2 regions of the Pseudoblastomonas flavescens genome follow, and region 1 is predicted to be linked to the other one. Evidence: riboswitches for the same ligand, from Rfam matches in the RefSeq annotation. Region 1 holds a riboswitch; the other holds the start of a gene.

The links. Region 1 has a riboswitch for cobalamin ahead of QQW98_RS10035 (TonB-dependent receptor plug domain-containing protein). Riboswitches for the same ligand answer to the same signal wherever they lie in the genome.
Region 2: it holds a riboswitch for cobalamin, as region 1 does, so the genes downstream of both, QQW98_RS06435 (TonB-dependent receptor plug domain-containing protein) here and QQW98_RS10035 (TonB-dependent receptor plug domain-containing protein) in region 1, are expected to answer to the same signal.

What each region holds. Positions count from the first base shown of each region.
Region 1 is NZ_CP129107.1:1,926,808-1,935,688, reverse strand. It holds gene QQW98_RS10060 (M3 family metallopeptidase) at 1-629, shown strand, start outside; gene QQW98_RS10055 (hypothetical protein) at 694-1,524, shown strand; gene QQW98_RS10050 (ABC transporter ATP-binding protein) at 1,502-2,257, opposite strand; gene QQW98_RS10045 (FecCD family ABC transporter permease) at 2,329-3,282, opposite strand; gene QQW98_RS10040 (ABC transporter substrate-binding protein) at 3,279-4,073, opposite strand; gene QQW98_RS10035 (TonB-dependent receptor plug domain-containing protein) at 4,070-5,986, opposite strand; cobalamin riboswitch at 6,088-6,254, opposite strand; gene QQW98_RS10030 (cell wall hydrolase) at 6,483-7,631, shown strand; gene QQW98_RS10025 (hypothetical protein) at 7,791-8,114, shown strand; gene QQW98_RS10020 (putative bifunctional diguanylate cyclase/phosphodiesterase) at 8,295-8,881, shown strand, end outside.
Region 2 is NZ_CP129107.1:1,242,809-1,251,689, reverse strand. It holds gene cobT (nicotinate-nucleotide--dimethylbenzimidazole phosphoribosyltransferase) at 264-1,262, shown strand; gene cobS (adenosylcobinamide-GDP ribazoletransferase) at 1,259-2,011, shown strand; gene QQW98_RS06445 (histidine phosphatase family protein) at 2,002-2,535, shown strand; gene cobO (cob(I)yrinic acid a,c-diamide adenosyltransferase) at 2,532-3,137, shown strand; cobalamin riboswitch at 3,170-3,379, shown strand; gene QQW98_RS06435 (TonB-dependent receptor plug domain-containing protein) at 3,541-5,424, shown strand; gene QQW98_RS06430 (ABC transporter substrate-binding protein) at 5,431-6,258, shown strand; gene QQW98_RS06425 (FecCD family ABC transporter permease) at 6,183-7,232, shown strand; gene QQW98_RS06420 (ABC transporter ATP-binding protein) at 7,229-8,002, shown strand; gene QQW98_RS06415 (cobyric acid synthase) at 8,027-8,881, shown strand, end outside.

The DNA.
Region 1 (8,881 bases):
TGGCGCGCGATTTCGTGGAATATCCCAGTCAGGTGCACGAAATGTGGGCGACCTGGCCCGAAGTGCTGCAGAACTACGCCAAGCACTACCAAACGGGCGAGACGATCCCGCAGGACCTCATCGACAAGATCGAGGCGGCGAGCAAGTTCAACCAGGGATACAGCTACGGAGAAACCGTGACCGCCGCCCTGCTCGACATGAAATGGCATTCGCTCTCGGCAGCCGAGGCCGCCGCGATCGACACGCCGGCCGAAGTCGATGCCTACGAGGCGCAGGCGCTGGCGGAGCTCGGGCTCGAGACCGACCTCGTCCCGCCGCGCTATCGCTCAAGCTATTTCCGGCACATCTTCGCCGGCGGTTATTCGGCTGGCTACTACGCCTATCTGTGGACCGGCATGCTGGACCACGACAGCCGCCAGTGGTTCCGCGAAAACGGCGGCCTGACGCGCGCGAACGGCGACCACTACCGCGCCACGGTGCTGAGCCAGGGCGGGACGAAGGAACTGTTCCAGATGTACCGCGACTTCCGCGGCCGCGATCCGAAGATCGACGCGCTGCTGTCCGCCAAGGGCCTCGACGGGTCCAGCGCGGATGCGGAAGCCGACGGGTCCGACGAAACGGGCGGTTAAGCTTCCCGAAAAGCGGCGGGGCGCATGGCGGCGCGAGGTTCAATACTACGGACTTCGCCACGTCATGACGCCCCGCCTGCTTGCTGTTCTCTCGCCCTTCGTCCTGCTGGCCGCCTGCGGCAACGGACAGCCCGCCGACAATAGCGCCAAGCTGACCGCCGAAGATATCGCGGGCGAATGGGATGTGGTGCGGTTCGGCGACTGGCAGCCCGACTTCCGCATCGGCGAAAGTGCGTCCCGCACGGCGTTCGTCACCTTCGGAGCGGAAGGGACCGGCTACCGCCTCGGCTGCAACTGGTCGGGCAGCGACACGACCTTGGGTCCGGACGGCACGCTTCGGGGGCCGGACGACCGGTCGATCGAATCCAGCGCGATGTACTGCGAGGACCTCGACGAGCTGGAGACCGAGTTTTTCCTCTTCATGAAGAACGGCGCGACGGTTTCGCGCGGCGAAGATGGGCAATTGGTGCTAGCGAAGGCCGGGAAGGAGTTGGTCCTGGAACGCCCCGAGCAGCGCCGCCTCGCCTTCGCGCCGACAATCGAGCAGCTGGCCGGGCGCTGGCAGCCGGTCCAGACGGCCATCGTCAACCAGCAGGGCCTGCGCGGCTTCGCGATCGACGAAGGCGCCATCCTGACCATCGGCGCGGATGCGCTGAGCTTCTCCTCCTGTCCCGGTTACACCGTCGCCGTCAGCTTCGACGATGCGGCCATAGCCACCAGCAAACCGTCGCCCGAGCCGACCTGTCCCGAATTTTCCGAGCGCGGCGAGTGGGTGGACGGGGAAGCGCGAATGCTGGACGCCATGCGCGCCTCGCCCCGTTTCGAAAAGCTCGCCGGCGGGCAAATGCTGATGACCGCGGGCGAGAACAACTTCACCCTTCGTCGGGTGGACTGACCACCAGCGCCCGCGCGCCCGCATCGCCGATCCAGCGCGCAGGCACTTGCCAGACCTGCCGGATCGTTTCGGCGGACAGGGCGTCGCCGGGAGGTCCATCGGCGACGAGGCGGCCTGCGTCCAGCACCAACACGCGGTCGGCGTGGTTCATCGCCAGCGCGAGGTCGTGGAGGACGATCACCACGCCTGCGCCGGTGGCGGCCTCTGCCTTCAGGTGGCGGAGCAACGTCAGCTGGTGGGCAAGGTCGAGCGCGGCGAGCGGTTCGTCGGCGAGGATCCAGCCGGGCTCCCCCGCCAGCACCCGGGCGAGCAGCGCTCGCACTTTTTCCCCGCCTGACAGCCGCGTGACGGGCCGCTCCGCGAAACCTTCGAGGTCGAGCGCGGCCATGGCGCGCGTGATGGCTTTTTCGCCCCGGTCGCTCTGGGGATCGCGGTGCGGCAGGCGCCCCAGCGCGATGAGGCTTTTCACCGCGACGTCCCAGGCGACTTCGCCGTCTTGCTGCAGGTAGCCGATGCGCTTCGCCCGTTCGCGCGGGTGGAGGGCGGTGAGGCTCTCGCCGTCCAGCGAGACCGTCCCGCTGTCAGGCGCCAGCAATCCGGCCAATGCGGACAGCAGCGTCGACTTGCCCGCGCCGTTAGGCCCGCAGATCGCGGTAATCCGGCCCGGCTTTACCGTTGCGGAAACGGCGCGGAGCCTTCCGGCAAGAGATACGCGTTCCGCCGCGAGTCCCAGCGAAGGCTGGGACCTCGTTCGGTCCCGACTGAGGTCCCAGCCTTCGCTGGGACTCACGCTTGGGTTCCCGGTCACGCCAACCCCCTCCTCATCCGCAGCAGCAGGCCGAGGAAGAAAGGCGCGCCGATCAGGCTGAGCGCGATGCCGAGGCGCAGTTCGGTCACGAGCGGCAGCACCCGGCAGATGCTGTCCGCCACAAGTACCAGCAACGCGCCCGCGAGCGCGCTCGGCAGGATCAGTTGCGAGGGGCGGCGATCGGTCAGCGGCCGCACCAGGTGCGGCACGATCAGCCCGACGAAGCCGATGATCCCCGCCACCGCCACGCCCGCCCCCACGGTCAGCCCGACGCCGAGTACCAGCAGCGCGAGCAAGCGGCCCGGCTGCGTGCCGAGGCTGCGCGCAGCGGCATCCCCCAGCGTGAGCGCATCGAGGCTCCGCCCGGTGAGCGCGAGGAACGCGATGCCCAGCGCGACCAGCGGCGCGGAGAGCCACACGTCGCCCCAGCCCCGGTCGGTCAGCGCGCCCATCAGCCAGGTCACGATCTCGCTCATGGCAAACGCGTTGGGGGCGAGGCTGATGGCAAGGCTGGTGAGCGCCCCCGCGAGGCTCGCGATCATCAGCCCGGCAAGCGTGAACAGCGCGATGCCGCCGGTGCGCCCCGCGATCAGGGCGAGCAGCGCCATGGCTCCGCCCGCGCCCGCCAGCGCGAACAGCGGCAGCAGCCAGCCGCTTGCCGCATAACCGAACCAGAAGCTCGCCACCGCGCCAAGGGCAGCGCCCGGCGCGATGCCGAACAGGCCGGGATCGGCAAGCGGGTTGCGCAAATATCCCTGCATCGCCGCGCCCGCTGCGCCCAGCCCTGCTCCGACTACGATGGCAAGGAGGCCGCGCGGCAGGCGCAGCTCCATCAGGATGACCGCAGCGTTGGGCGTTGTCGCCGGGTCGATCCAGACCCGCCCGGCAAGCAGCGACAGCGGCAAAGCAATGGCCAGCAGGGCCAGCAGCACGAGGTTGGCTCGGCTCACGGCAGTTCTGCCCGGATCGCGGCCAGCCGTGCTGCCAGCCGCGGCACCGTGGGCCCGCCGCAATAGAGCAGCGCGGGGTCGAGCGAGGCGTAATGAACATCGGGCAGCGCTTTCAGCGCGGGGTGGTTCAGCGCCCGCTCCCCGCCCGCGGCAATGATCACGTCGGGCGGATCGGCCAGCACGCGCTCTATCGGCAAATAGGCGCCCTGCCCCAGACCGCGCATCGCCGCATGATTGGCGAAACCGGCGCGCTCTAGCTGCTCGGCGACGAGCGATTGCCCGCCCGCCACGATCCCGCCCTGTTGCCACAGAAGCGCGGTGGGGCGATTACCGGTGGCGCCCTCATGCTCCACCATCCGCGCGGCCAGTCTCTCGCCCTGCTCCATGGCCCCTGCCAGCCTCGCCAGGTCGCGGACTTGCGCGGCGCTTTCCTCTGCCGTCGAGGCGATCCCGACCCGCTCGACCCGGATGCCGAGCCGCTCCAGCGCACCCGCCGTGGAAGGCGCGATGAAGGTCGAGGCGACGACGATGTCCGGCTCCAGCGCGAGGATTTCCTCCACCGTGCCCGATGTCGCGCCGAACCGCCGCGCGTCGTCCACGTTTATCGACGAGGCGCGCGGATCGAGGCTGTAGTGCGAGACGGCGACCAGCGTCTGCGGCGCGATTTCGGCAAGGATCGCGTCGGCGCAGGGGTTGAGGCTGACGATACGCAGCGCCTCGCCGCTGCCCGCGCCCTCGCCCCGCCCGCATGCCGCGAGCGCCAGCAGGCCGAGGGCGGCGAGCCGCCTCAAAGCTCTCCCCGGATACCCATGAACACGCCACGCGGGGCGGAATTGTAGCCGGCGGCGGTCTGGTAGTCGGTATCGAACACGTTCTCGACCCGGCCGAACAGGTCGACGCCTTCATACAGCGGCATCGCGGCGCGTAAGGTAACGATGTCATAGCCCGCCAGCGGCACCGCATTGGCCGCATCGTCGAAGCTTTCGCTCACGATGCGCCAGTCGGCGCCGAGCTCCAGCCCGAACGGCAGGCGGTAATCCGCCACCAGCGTCGCGGCATGCTGCGGCCGGCGGGCAAGGACATTGCCCGCATTCGCCGCGCCGGGCGTGCGGTTCTCGGTATCGATATAGGCGTAGACGCCTTGCAGGCGCAGCCCCTCGACCGGCTCATAGGATGCCTCCAGCTCGATCCCCTGCGCGCGCGCCACGCCGATGTTGTCGTAGGTGCCGAACGGCCGGTCGGTGCAGATCGGGTCGCTGGAACCGAAGCAGCTCGCGAATTCGATCTGGTTCTCGGTGTCGCGGCGGAAGACGGTGAGGCCGAGGTCGATTGTCTCGAGGTCGGAGAAGACGATCCCCGCATCGTAGCTGCGGCTGCGCTCCGGCTGCAGTGCGCGATTGCCGTAGTCGCTGAACAGCTGGAACAGGGTGGGCGCCTTGAACCCTTCGCCGAAAGAGGCCCGCAACCGCACCCCTCTCCTGATTGCGTAGGTGAGGTCCCCGCCGAAACTGACTTCGCTCCCGAAGACACTGTGATCGTCCACGCGCGCGCCGGCGGCCAGTTCGAAACCGGAGGCGCGGTATTCCGCTTGCATATAGGCGGCGCGCGTATCGTCGCGCTGCTCGTCGTCGAACAGGGTGGAGAAGCGCCGCCATTCCAGTTCGCCGCCGAAATGAAGTGTCATCCCATCGGTCGCTCCCCAGCGCCCGCGCAGTTCGGCGCGCTCGCTGGTGCCGTCGGTGGTGTAGGTCGGATCGGTGCCGAAAGCGGGATCGAAATTGGCGCGCTCGGTATCGGCCACCTGGTAGCTCGGTACGATCCGAAGGCGCTCGTCGTCATAGACCAGCCCGGCGCGGGCGAAGACCTGCCGCGTTTCCTGCGTCTCGTCCGTGTCCGCCAGCGTGAAGTCGGGCGCCGGGAAACCGTCGATCTCCAGTTCGCCGCGGCTGTAGCGGACCGAGCCTATGGCGCTGAGGTTGCGGGTGAGATCGAACGAGGCGTTTGCTCCGGCAGTCACCTGATCGAACCCGTCTGCCTCGGTGCCCGCTGCGGCTGAGGAAAACCCTTCGCTGCGAGCAAGGCCCGAATAGAGCGCGGCGCGGTATGGCCCGGTATCGAAGCCTGCCGATCCGGTGACGTAAAGGCTCTCACGGCTGCCGACTTCGGCGCTCATGCGCGTGAATTCGCCCTCCACGCTCCGTGCGGCAAGGACGCCGGCAATCGCATCGCTGCCCCAGATGGTAGAATTGGAACCGCGCAGCAGCTCGATCCGATCGAGATTGCCCGCCAGCAAATTGCCGAAGTCGAAACCCCCGCCCGGGCTCGCGGTATCGGCCGCGCGGATGCCGTCGACCAGCACCAGCAGCTGCTCCGCCTCCGCGCCGCGCACACGCACGCCGGTAAAGCTGCCCGATCCGCCGTTGCGGCTGAAAGTGACAGCAGGGGCGCGCTCCAGCACGCTGACGATGTCGGCGCCCTGCACCTGCTCTATGGTCTCGCGATCGAGGACGGTGACGCCGCGGCCCGTCTCGTCGGGCAAGTTCCCCGGAACAACGATCAGGTTTTCGTAAGCGCAGCCGGCAAGCAACTGGACGCCATCGGGACCGGGGGGATAGCAGAAGTCGACTTCTTGGTCGCGCTCCTGCGCGTGAGCCACACCGGGGACAAGCGCCGCAGCGCCAAGCAGAAACAGATATTTACGCAAGGTTCTTTCCTTTCAATCACGACACACTGCCGCTCATGAAAGATCGCCGCAGCGCCAATAAGCGCGCGGCTTTCTTCGCTGTCGGTACACCCCGCCCGCAGCCGAACGACGCGTTGCAGGCAGGTCTCCTGGCTCGACCGGATCATCGATCGCCGCCGCCTTCCCGCTTTTCGCAGTGGCATCGTGGCGGCGATCCATCCGGTCACAGTTGCGGGGGCAGCGGAGGTTTCTCGCCTCACTTCCCTTAACCTGTAACGCTGCCCGCGCCCCTACGCCCGTCGCCGCGGCGGGGCAAGACCCGGCAGCGGCGCCTGTCCCCCTCCTGCCCGCGCCCACCCGCGCGTTAACGATTTGCTGGGCGGCGTGCCGTTAAGGGACGGCCGATGCGGGGCGGCTGCGAAACCCGGCTGCGCACGCTACGCGCCGAGGCGCGCCCTACGCCGCAACCGGAGCCCGCTTGATTCATTCCGTCCCCACCCCTGCCATGACGCCCGCGATGTCCGCACGGCTGGCGGCCTCGCGCCGGCAGCGCAAGGAAGCGCGGGCGGCGGAAAAGGCGGACAAGCCAATGCGCGGACGGCGGATAGCGCTGCTTGCCGCGGCGCTCGCCCTGCCCGCCATGGCGGCCGAGCGGGAGTGGAACGCGGCCAGGGACGTACCGGTGGAAATCGCCCCGATGCCGTTCGAAACGGCGGGCGAGAATTTTCCCGGTTCGGCGTTCTATTACCTCGAGGACGAAGACTACGTCGCGCCGTCCGATGCGGATTTCACGCAGGTCGCCTCCACCGCCAATGCCGAAGGCGTGCTGGTGGAAACCGAGACGAGCGAGATCCCCGGCGTGGGCGCCGTGGCCGCACCGCTCGTCGCGCTCGGCGGCGGCGATACCTCGGCCCGCGCGCTCAAGTGCATGACGATGGCGATCTATTACGAAGCCGCGAGCGAGGCCGATGCGGGCCAGCGCGCGGTGGCGCAGGTCGTGCTCAACCGCGTGGCGCACCGGTCCTATCCCAACAGCGTGTGCGGCGTGGTCTTCCAGGGCAGCGAACGGCGCACCGGGTGCCAGTTCAGCTTCACCTGCGACGGCAGCCTGCGGCGTACCCCGTCGCGCGTGTTCTGGGCCCGTGCGCAGGCGGTCGCCCGCTCCGCGCTGGCCGGCGCCGTCTATCGCCCGGTCGGCCTTGCGACCCATTACCACACGACCGCGATCTATCCTTACTGGGCGCCCAGCCTCCACCATTTGGGCACTATCGGCGCGCACCGCTTCTATGCCTTCAAGGGCGGCGCGGGCCAGCCAGGCGCCTTCCGCTTCGCCTATGCGGGGTACGAGCCTTCCGCATCGCCCCGCGCCCGCGCCTCCATCGACGACAGCCTGACAACCGATCCGCTGGCCATCGCCAAGGCTTACGAGAGCGCGGAAGCGGCGAAACCTGCGGCAGGGCCGGGCGCGCCCGCTTCGCCCGCAACCGGTGGGGGCGCCGCAGGCCGCGCCGTCGCCAATACGCCGCCGCCGCAATACTCGCGCGCGGTGGAGGAACGCGGCGGCGATGCGCTGTTCCGCGCCGACAAGCTGCCCGGCTCGGGCGAGGTGAAGCCGGAATACGCCAATTCCGGCCAGTGGCTCGACCGTCCGAAATCGGGCGACTGACTGCCGCGCTATTCCCCGCGCGGAGCGAAAACCGCGCAGTGACACTTTCATAACCATAGCGTCACACGAAGCCTTAGCAGGGCCGCGCCTAGGGCATCTTCATACCCGGGCGCAGCCACTGTGGCGAAGCGCCCGATTGACCAGGATCGCACCCGTCCCATGACCATCCGTTTCGCCGCCGCCACCACTGCCGCCTCCACCCACCCGGTGGTCCGCCGCGTGTGTACGGTGCGCCTTTCTCGCCCCGCTAACGACAACCCTTCGGCGGACCGCAACGACAAGCTCCTCTACGAGGCGCTGCGCCATTTCGCGCAACACGGAATCGCCGCAGCGCGCCATGCCAAGGGGCGCGCGGAGGAGGCATTCTTCGCCGGCGACCGCGAGGCGTACGAGTGGTGGCTCAGCGTCTGCCGCCAGCTCGACCGCCGAATGGCCCGCGATTGCGCCGCCGGCATCGATTCCGCAGAGGCCGCCGACGCCTGATTACCGGGCATTTGGTAGGCGGGGTCAGGATCCCGCGGAAACCTCGTGAACGGGTGTTAACCAAAAAATGACGTCATCGCCTTATGCCCGTGACAGGAACAAAGAGCGAAGGCTGGACCCATCAGCGGTTTACGTAATCTTGTTAGAGGTTTGTCGAGCAAGGACGCGATCGATGAACGCGTGCGGCAGACGCTCGTCAAGACTCTTTACCGCCAGTGGTCGAGCATGGCCATCGGCGCCGTCTGCGGGATCATAACCAACGGCGCGGCCGCCTATGTCAGCCGCAACGCCTTCCTCGTCGCCGGCGCCATCCTCCTCAGCATCGTCGCCATCGGCCGCCTGGTCGCCCCGCTTTACCTCCGCCGCCCCTGCCATCGCCGCAATGCGCGCGTGCTGGAAATCGTCTACGAAACGGGGGCTTTCACCTATTCCGCCCTTGTCGGGCTCATGTGCGCCTTCGCCATATGGGCGATGATCGATCCTGCCGTCCAAATGCTCCTGCTCGGCAATGCCATCGGTTACGGCGTCGGTATTTCGGCGCGCAACGCCGGGCGGCCCGTCATTGCGCTGGGGCAGTTGTTCCTGTGCCTGATCCCGCCGATCCTCGCCTGTTTCCTGTCCGGCAATCTGGCGCTCGCCATGCTCGGCTTCGGCATGCTGATGCTGCTGCCGGCGATGGTCGAGATTACGCTAAACGTGTTCCAGTTGCTGCGCCGCTCGATCTCTACGGCGGAGACCAGCCAGAAGCTGGCCGACAAGATGCAGCA
Region 2 (8,881 bases), 680 kb from region 1:
TGCTATCACCGTCTGCCGGTGGAAAGCCGACAGTCTCCTCCCGGCCCAAAAACGGCCGGGCGGCAATGCGCCCTAATTTCGGTCATTAGCATGGTTCGCCTCGCGACTTGAAAGCTGCCGTTTGCTCAACACGCCACTGTGGCGACACTGCTCGGACTCGCAAAATTGCCCTGCCCTTGCCAATGGACCTCCACAAGCGCTCGATGCGTATGGCTTTGTCATGCCGTTCCAAAGTCATTCTGTATTCGCTAAACGCGCATCGTATGACCCGAGCCGACTTCCAGCGCCTGATCGACGACAAGACTAAGCCGATAGGGTCATTGGGAAGGCTCGAGAGCCTTGCAGTTCAGGCTGCTGCGATCCTTGGCGACATGACTCCGTCGAATGCTTCGGCATCGTTGACCATTTTCGCAGCTGATCATGGGATTGCCGCACAGCGTGTGTCCGCGTTCCCGCAGGAGGTTACCGGCCAAATGGTCGCCAACTTCCTTGCAGGCGGAGCCGCTGCGAATGTCATCGCGGCGCAATTCGACATACCGGTGACCGTCGTTGACTGCGGAATCGCGCATCCGCCGCGCCGACGTGATGGGCTTATCGATCTGTCGTTGGGAGGGGGAACGGCCGACAGTTCGACAGGGCCTGCGATGTCGCCCGAGACGGCAAGGAACGCGATTGCGCAAGGGCGACAGTTCGCAAGCGGTATTGAAAGCAAGATCGTCTGTTTCGGCGAGATGGGCATCGCGAACACTTCCGCTGCAGCCCTGCTTGCGCACAAGCTGAGCGGCATTTCCGTGGCCGAACTCGTAGGGCGAGGGACGGGCCTCGACGATACCGCTCTCTCCCACAAGCAAGAGGTTCTCGAACACGCAGCTGCGCGGACTGGAGCGCTTGCGCCGATTGAAGCGCTGGCCGAGGTTGGCGGCTTCGAGATCGGCACGATGGCGGGTGCAATGGTTGGCGCCGGGGCATCGAATAAACTTGTGGTGGTCGATGGCTTTATCGCGACCGCTGCCGCCGCGCTTGCGCGGGCGATCGAGCCAGACTGTGAACGGGCCTTTGTCTATGCGCATCGCTCGGCAGAACACGGCCATCGGACGCTGCTCGACTGGCTAGAAGCCGAACCACTGCTCGACCTCGACATGCGGCTGGGCGAAGGGACCGGCGCGTTGTTGGCCGTGCCGATTATTCACGCCGCGCTCTCGCTTTTCGGCATGGCAAGCTTTTCTCAGGCAGGGGTGTCCGGCGCTCCCCCGATTTCATGAAGCGTCCATTCGCCGCCGCTTTGGCCGCGTGGGTGTTCCTGACGCGACTTCCTTTGCCCGCGGCGCAGCTCGACGAGAGCGATTTCGAGGCCGCGCCCGGCTTCTATCCGCTGGTCGGCGTGTTGATCGGCGTAATCGGCGCTGCCGCTTTTGCGCTCGGTTGGGCAATCGGCGGGGCCTTTATCGCAGCGATCTTCGGCACTGCGTCTACGCTGCTGGCAACCGGTGCCTTTCACGAGGATGGCCTGGCGGACCTGTTTGATGGGCAAGGCGCGACAACGTCGCAGCGGATGATGGAGATCATGCGCGACAGCCGGCTCGGCACATTCGGAGCCGCAGCGCTGTTCATAGTTCTGCTGCTCAAGATCGCGGCACTGGCGCAACTCCCTTTCATGGTCGCACTCGCCGCCCTGCCCGTGGCGCACGGAGCCTCGCGCCTGTCGGCAGTGATCGTGATCGCGACAAGTCGTTACGCACGTGCCGAGGGGATCGCCAAGCCGGTTGCGAAGGGGATCGGAGCAGCGCCGCTGGTGGTGGCGACGCTAACCGGGATCGCTGCGGTCGCAATCGGTGCGACCATTCTTGGGCCCGGCGCAGCGCTATGCGGCTTGGCCGGCCTTGCCATCGGCCATATCTCGACGCGGCTGCTCTTCGAGCGCAAGCTTGGCGGCTATACTGGCGATTGCCTCGGCGCGGTGCAGCAGATCAGCGAAGTCGGCTTCTATCTTGGCACCCTCGCATGGCTCTGATCCTGCTCCGCCATGGCGAGCCGCAGATCGAAGCGGGCGTTTGCTACGGCCTGTCGGACGTTCCCGCTAAAGCCTTTGACCAGAAAGACCTTCATGCACTGGTGGCCGCGTTGCCCAGCCGCTTTGCACGGATCGACAGCAGCCCACTGATCCGATGCACTGCGGTGGCGGAGCAGTTGTCCGCGCATTTCGACCTTCCCGTCCACGCCGACCCGAGACTGATGGAGATCGATTTCGGGAACTGGGAAATGCAGGTGTGGGACGATATTCCTCGTCACGAGATCGATGAGTGGGCAGAAGATATCGAAGGCGCTCGCCCGCACGGAGGGGAGAGTGTCGCGCAAATGGCTGAGCGGGTTCGCACATATCTGCTCGATTCCGCGAGGATCGAGGGACATATCCTTGCCATCACGCATCTCGGCGTCGTCCGTTGCGTCGCCGCGGCCCTCGGCCGACCTAACCCATTTGAACTCGAACTCGGCTTCGGCCAGTTCCTCACCGTTGAACCAAGAGGGGGCGTATGAGCGAGACCGACAGCGATACACACAAGGAGAAGATGAAGGAGCTGCAGGCCGCGCAAGCGAAGCGGCGCCGGGAGCTCAAGGATCCAGAACGCGGCCTCGTGCTGGTCCACACCGGCGATGGGAAGGGCAAGTCGAGCTCGGCCTTCGGGGTCATCGCCCGCGCGCTGGGCTGGGGACAGAAGGTTGCCGTGGTGCAATTCATCAAGGGCAAGTGGAAGACGGGCGAGAAGAAGTTTTTCTCGCGCTTCCCGGATTTGGTGGACTGGCACGTCATGGGCGACGGTTTCACATGGGATACGCAGGACAGGGATCGCGATATCGAAGCCGCGGAAACGGCATTGGCCAAGGCCGGTGAGTTGATCGCGAGCGGCGACTACGCCTTGGTCGTGCTCGACGAAATCAATATCGCGTTGCGCTACGAATACCTGACGCCCGCGGCAGTGATCGAGGCGCTGGAACGCAGGGGTGATACCCGGATCATCCTTACCGGGCGGGACGCTAAGCCCGAACTGATCGATTATGCCGACACCGTCACCGAGATGGCCGAAATCAAGCACGCCTACCACGCCGGTATCCGCGCGCAGCAGGGCATCGACTTCTAGCAGGCAAGGATTGACAGCAACGGACGAGGCGAGCATTGGCGCGGACAGACGGTGCTGCAGGTGCGAAATCGCCTGGAGCTAAGAGGGAAGCCGGTGCGATACCGGCGCTGTGCCCGCAACTGTGAGCCAGGAGCCCCGAACCAACACGTCACTGGCCAAGCCCTGCACTGGGTGGCGCCGGGAAGACGGTTCGAAGGCGTTGATCGGCAAGCCAGGAGACCTGCCGTCGCGTCGTTCGTCCGGGGCCGGGTCCAGCCCAGTGGGACAGGAAAGTTCTTTTCCGAAGTAACGACAGCCAGGCCGGTTACCGGCGCTGCGGCTCTCGGCGAGCGGCAGCGGGCCATCTGTCGAGTTGACCATGCGGGCACCGGAGCCTCCGCGTGGACTGGCTTTGGATTTTGCAATGAAAACCGCACTCTATCTGCCCGTCGCGGCATCGGCCGTGGCGCTGTGTTCGACCGGAGCATTCGCCCAGTCGGTCGATCGCCCCGAAGACGAGGAACTGGGCTCCGAAACGATCGTCGTCACCGCCAATCGCACCGAACGGGCGATCAGCCAGGTAGGTGAATCGGTCACCGTCGTCGAGGAAGAGGAAATAGTGAACCGTCAGCCGAGCGATGTGCTCGATGTGCTGCGCACCGTCCCCGGCGTCACCTTCAACCGTAATGGCGGCATCGGCACTAATGCTGGCGTCTCCATCCGCGGGGCCGAAAGCGACCAGACCGTTGTGCTGATCGACGGCGTGAAGCTGAACGATCCGGCGTCGCCCGGCGGCGGGTTCAATTTCGGACCGCTGCTGCTGGGCAATATCGCCCGGGTGGAAGTGGTGCGCGGTTCGCAGAGCGTGCTCTACGGCAGCCAGGCGATCGGCGGTGTCGTGAACCTAATCACGCGCGAACCGACCGAGGAACTCGGCATGTTTGCCCGTGCCGAATATGGCGCGCGCGATACGGCGGAACTGACCGGCAATGTTTCGGGTCGGTTCGGCCCGGTCGCGGCCAGCATCGGGGCAAGCTATCTGCATACCGACGGCATCTCTGCCTTCAGCGAAGCGCGGGGCGGGGCCGAGAGGGACGGTTTCGAAAGCCTTGGCGTCAATGGCAAGATCGACATAGCCCTGAGCGAAAACCTCTCCATCGATCTGCGCGGCTTCTACGCCGACGGCGAAGTGGGCATCGATGGCTTCCCGGCTCCCGACTACGTCTTCGCGGATGTCGATGAAGTTTCCTATCGCAACGATTTCGTTGGTTATGCGGGGCTGAATGCCGACTTCCTCGACGGTCGTTTCCGCAATCGGCTGGGCTTCGCCTACACCAATATCGATCGCCGCAACTTCAACTTCGATACCGATACCGAGACGTTCGACGCCAATGGCGAGAATCGTCGCTACGAGTATCAGGGCGTGTTCGACGCCGCCGAGTTTGTCGAACTGGTCTTCGGGGCCGAGCGCGAGAAATCCGATTTTCGCAGCGGCACCGATGAAGCCGACGTCTGGATCAACAGCGTCTACGGACAGGTCAACCTGAGCCCCGTGACAGGTCTCTCGTTGACCGGGGGCGTGCGCTACGACGATCACGAGACCTTCGGCGATGCAACGACTTTCGCGGCCAGCGGCGCCTACACTCCCAATAGCGGCGATACCGTGGTGCGGGCCAGCTATGGCGAAGGCTTCAAGGCCCCATCGCTCTATCAGATCTATAGCACCTACGGGAATCCGGCCCTTCTGCCGGAGGAATCGGAAAGCTGGGATGTCGGCATAACGCACAGCTTCCTCGATCGGCGTGCGCAGATCGGTGTCACCTATTTCGAGAGGGATTCGACCAATCTGATCGGATTCGTCTCGACCGCGACACCGCCTTTCGGCTTCTACGACAACACCGAACTCGCATCGGCGAAAGGCTGGGAGTTCGGACTCGCGGTCCGTCCGGTCGACGGCTTCGATGTCGCGCTGAACTACACCAATATCGATGCGATCGACGAGACCACCGGCAACAAGCTTGCCCGGCGTGCCGAAGACAAGGCCGACTTGGTGGTCGATTACCGGATGAGTAACGGCATCGGCATCGGAGCCACCGTTCTCGTTGTCGGGGACAGCTTCGACAATGCAAGCAACACACGGCAACTGGACGGCTATGTGGTGGCCGACCTTCGGGCCAGCTACGGTGTCACCGAGCAGCTGGAGATCTTCGGACGGGTCGAGAACCTGTTCGATGAGGAATACGAGACCGTTTATCGTTACGGCCAGCCCGGTCGCGCGGTATTCGGCGGCGTGCGCTTCCGGATGTAGTCGATGATGCGGGCGATCCTCTCGGCGCTGGTGTGCCTCTCGCTCTGTGCCTGTTCGCAGGTGCCCGAGCGGGGCACCGATGCGCCGCGACGGATCGTCAGCCTCGATTATTGCGCCGACCAATATGTGCTGAAATTCGCCGATCGCGAAGATATCCTCGCGCTGTCGCCCGATGCGGGGAAACGCTTTTCCTACATGCGCGCGGCGGCCGACGGTATCCCCACGGTGCGTCCGCGCACGGCGGATGTCCTCGCGCTACAGCCCGATCTGGTGGTGCGGACATATGGCGGCGGGCACGACATTGCGGACTTCATGAAAGAGCCGGGCGTGCCGGTCGTGCAGATCGGCTTCCCCCAATCGATTGACGAAGTGCGGGGCGAAGTGCTGCGCGTGGGGACCGAACTCGGCAAGCCCGAGGAGGCGGCGGAACTCGTCGCCGAGATGGATCGGCGCCTCTGGGCGCTCGCCGAAAGGCCCCGGCCTCGTCGCGAAGTTCTCTACATGACCCCCGCCGGTGTGACCGCTGGCGAGGGGACACTGGTGCACGAACTGTTCGTGGCGGCCGGCCTCGAGAATTTCCAGGATCGCCCCGGCTGGAATCCCCTTCCGCTCGAACGCCTCGCCTACGAGCGCCCCGACCTGATCGCGGCGGCGTTTTTCGAGAGCGCGACCAACCACGTCGACAACTGGAGCGCGGCGCGCCATCCGGTGGCGCAGGCGCAGCTGCGCGAACTGCCGGTCGTCCCGTTAGAAGGAGCATGGACGGCTTGCGGTGGGTGGTTCCTGCTAGACGCAGTCGAAGCGCTGGCGACATCGGGGGAGAACACGCGATGAATCGGGTGGTGTTCATCCTGCTGGCAGGTCTGGCAGGTGCGTTGGTTCTTTCGGTCGCGCTGGGTTCGGTGCCCTTGCCGCTCGACCGCGTGCTGGCTGCTCTCGCATTTCAATCGAGTCAGGGTGACGAGCTGGTGGTCTGGCAAATCCGCCTGCCTCGTGCGCTCGCTGCCGCGTTCGTCGGCGCGGCGCTGGGGATAAGCGGGGCGGCTCTTCAGGGCCTGCTGCGCAATCCGCTGGCAGAGCCTGGCATCCTCGGCGTTTCGGCTACCGCCGCGCTCTTCGCGACTTTCGTGCTTTATTTCGGTCTCGCGACTGCCGGTCCACTCGTCTTGCCATTGGCTGCGGTCGCGGGGGCGCTGATCGCCACCCTGCTGGTGGCGCTGGCCGCGATCCGCACCCGCTCCGTGGTCACGCTGATCCTGATTGGCGTCGGCCTTTCGAGTTTCTCGGCGGCGATCATGGCGCTGCTGATGAATCTCGCGCCCAACCCGTTCAGCCTTGCCGACATGGTCAACTGGATGCTCGGCACGGTGGACAATCGGAGCTTCGACGACCTGATCTTCGCGCTGCCCTTCATGGCGATCGGGGTGGTGGTGCTTCTTGCATCGCGCCGAGGCCTGTCCGCGCTCGCCTTGGGAGACGAGGCGGCCGAAGGAATGGGACTGGACCTCAGGCGGCAACGGCTGGCGGTCATCATCGGCGCCGGCCTGGCGACAGGTGCCGCTGTGGCGCTTGCTGGTGCGATCGGCTTTGTCGGGATCGTCGCGCCGCATCTGGTGCGGCCTTTCCTGCGCTACGATCCGGCACGGCTGCTGGTGCCATCGGCTATGCTCGGCGCTCTGATCCTTATGCTGGCGGACATCGGCGTGCGGGTTCTGCCGACCGATAGCGAGCTCAAGCTGGGCGTGGTCGCGTCACTGCTCGGTGCACCGGTATTCATCTGGATCGCTGCGCGACGGAGGCTGGCATGAGCATTCTGCAAGCGAGCGGTCTGAGCTACGCGGTGGACGGCAAGCCGCTGGTCGTCGATGCTGGCTTTTCGCTGGAACCAGGGGAACTCACCGCGCTGATCGGCCCCAACGGGTCAGGCAAGACGACTCTGCTGCGCCTCGCGCTCGGCCTTCTCCAAGCAGAAGCCGGTTCGGCGTCGATCGATGGCGAGCCGGTCGCTGGGCTTTCGCCGGTCGAGCGGGCGCGCAAGATCGCCTACCTGCCGCAGGCCCGACCGCTGGTCTGGCCGCAACCGGTTCGCGACGTCGTTTCGCTCGGGCGGTTCGCCTATGGCGCAGCTTTGGGGCGGCTGTCAGCGGGCGATGAGGCGGCGGTTTCTCACGCGATCGGGGCCTGCCAGCTGGACGGTTTCGAAGAGCGGGCAGCCGATACCCTATCGGGCGGTGAATTGGCCCGTGTGCATCTCGCGCGTGCGCTCGCTGCCGAGACTCCGCTGGTCATTGCCGACGAGCCGGTCGCCGCGCTCGATCCGCGTTACCAGCACCAGACCATGCGGTTGTTTGCCTCAATGGCGCAGGGCGGTCACGGAGTGCTTACGGTCGTCCATGATCTCGATCTCGCGCTGCGTTACGCCACCCGCGTGCTGTGGTTGGATGAGGGGCGGATTGTAGCGGATGGGACGCCAGAAGAGACCTATACCAATGAGCGTCTGAGGCGAGTGTTCGGGATCGAGGCAGAGATTATCCGGAATGGCGCACGGATCCGGCTCGACATCTTGGGTCCCGTGTAACGCAGGATGACCGGTCGCGCGATCATGCTGCAGGGCACCGGCTCGGACGTTGGCAAATCGCTGCTGGTTGCGGGGCTTTGCCGGATCGCTCAGCGACGCGGGATCGACGCGGCACCCTTCAAGCCGCAGAATATGTCGAACAATGCTGCCGCCTGTCCGGGTGGAGGCGAAATCGGTCGAGCGCAGGCGCTCCAGGCTCGCGCTGCGGGGCTGCAGCCGTCGACCGACATGAACCCCTTGCTCCTCAAGCCCGAAGGCGACCGGCGCGCGCAGGTCGTCCTGAACGGCAAGGCGCTGCGCAGTGAAGAAGCAGCAGCGTATATGGCAAATCGGGGAAGTCTGCTTCCCATCGTGATCGAGGCATTCGATCGGCTGAGATCGGCGCACGAACTCGTTATCGTCGAGGGCGCGGGCAGCCCGGCGGAGGTAAACCTGCGCAAGGGCGACATCGCCAATATGGGCTTTGCGCGCGCGACCGATGTTCCCGTAGTGCTCGTTGGTGACATCGATCGCGGCGGGATTATCGCATCGCTCGTCGGCACCCGAGCCGTAATCGACACCGAGGATGCCGAGATGATCGCAGGCTTCGCCATCAACCGCTTCCGAGGCGACCAGGCCCTGTTCGAAGATGGCGTGCGTTTCATCGAAGACCGCACCGGCTGGCGTAATTTCGGCATCGTGCCGTGGCTGGCCTGTGCTGCGCGGCTGCCCGCTGAAGACGCTGTGGTGCTGGGACAGGCGAAACCGAAAGACGGGGCCATTTTGATTGCCGTGCCAATGCTTTCGCGGATCAGCAATTTCGACGATCTCGATCCGCTTCGTGCCGAGCCGGATGTAGAGGTCCGCTTCATTCCTACCGGCCAGCCCATTCCGCGCGAG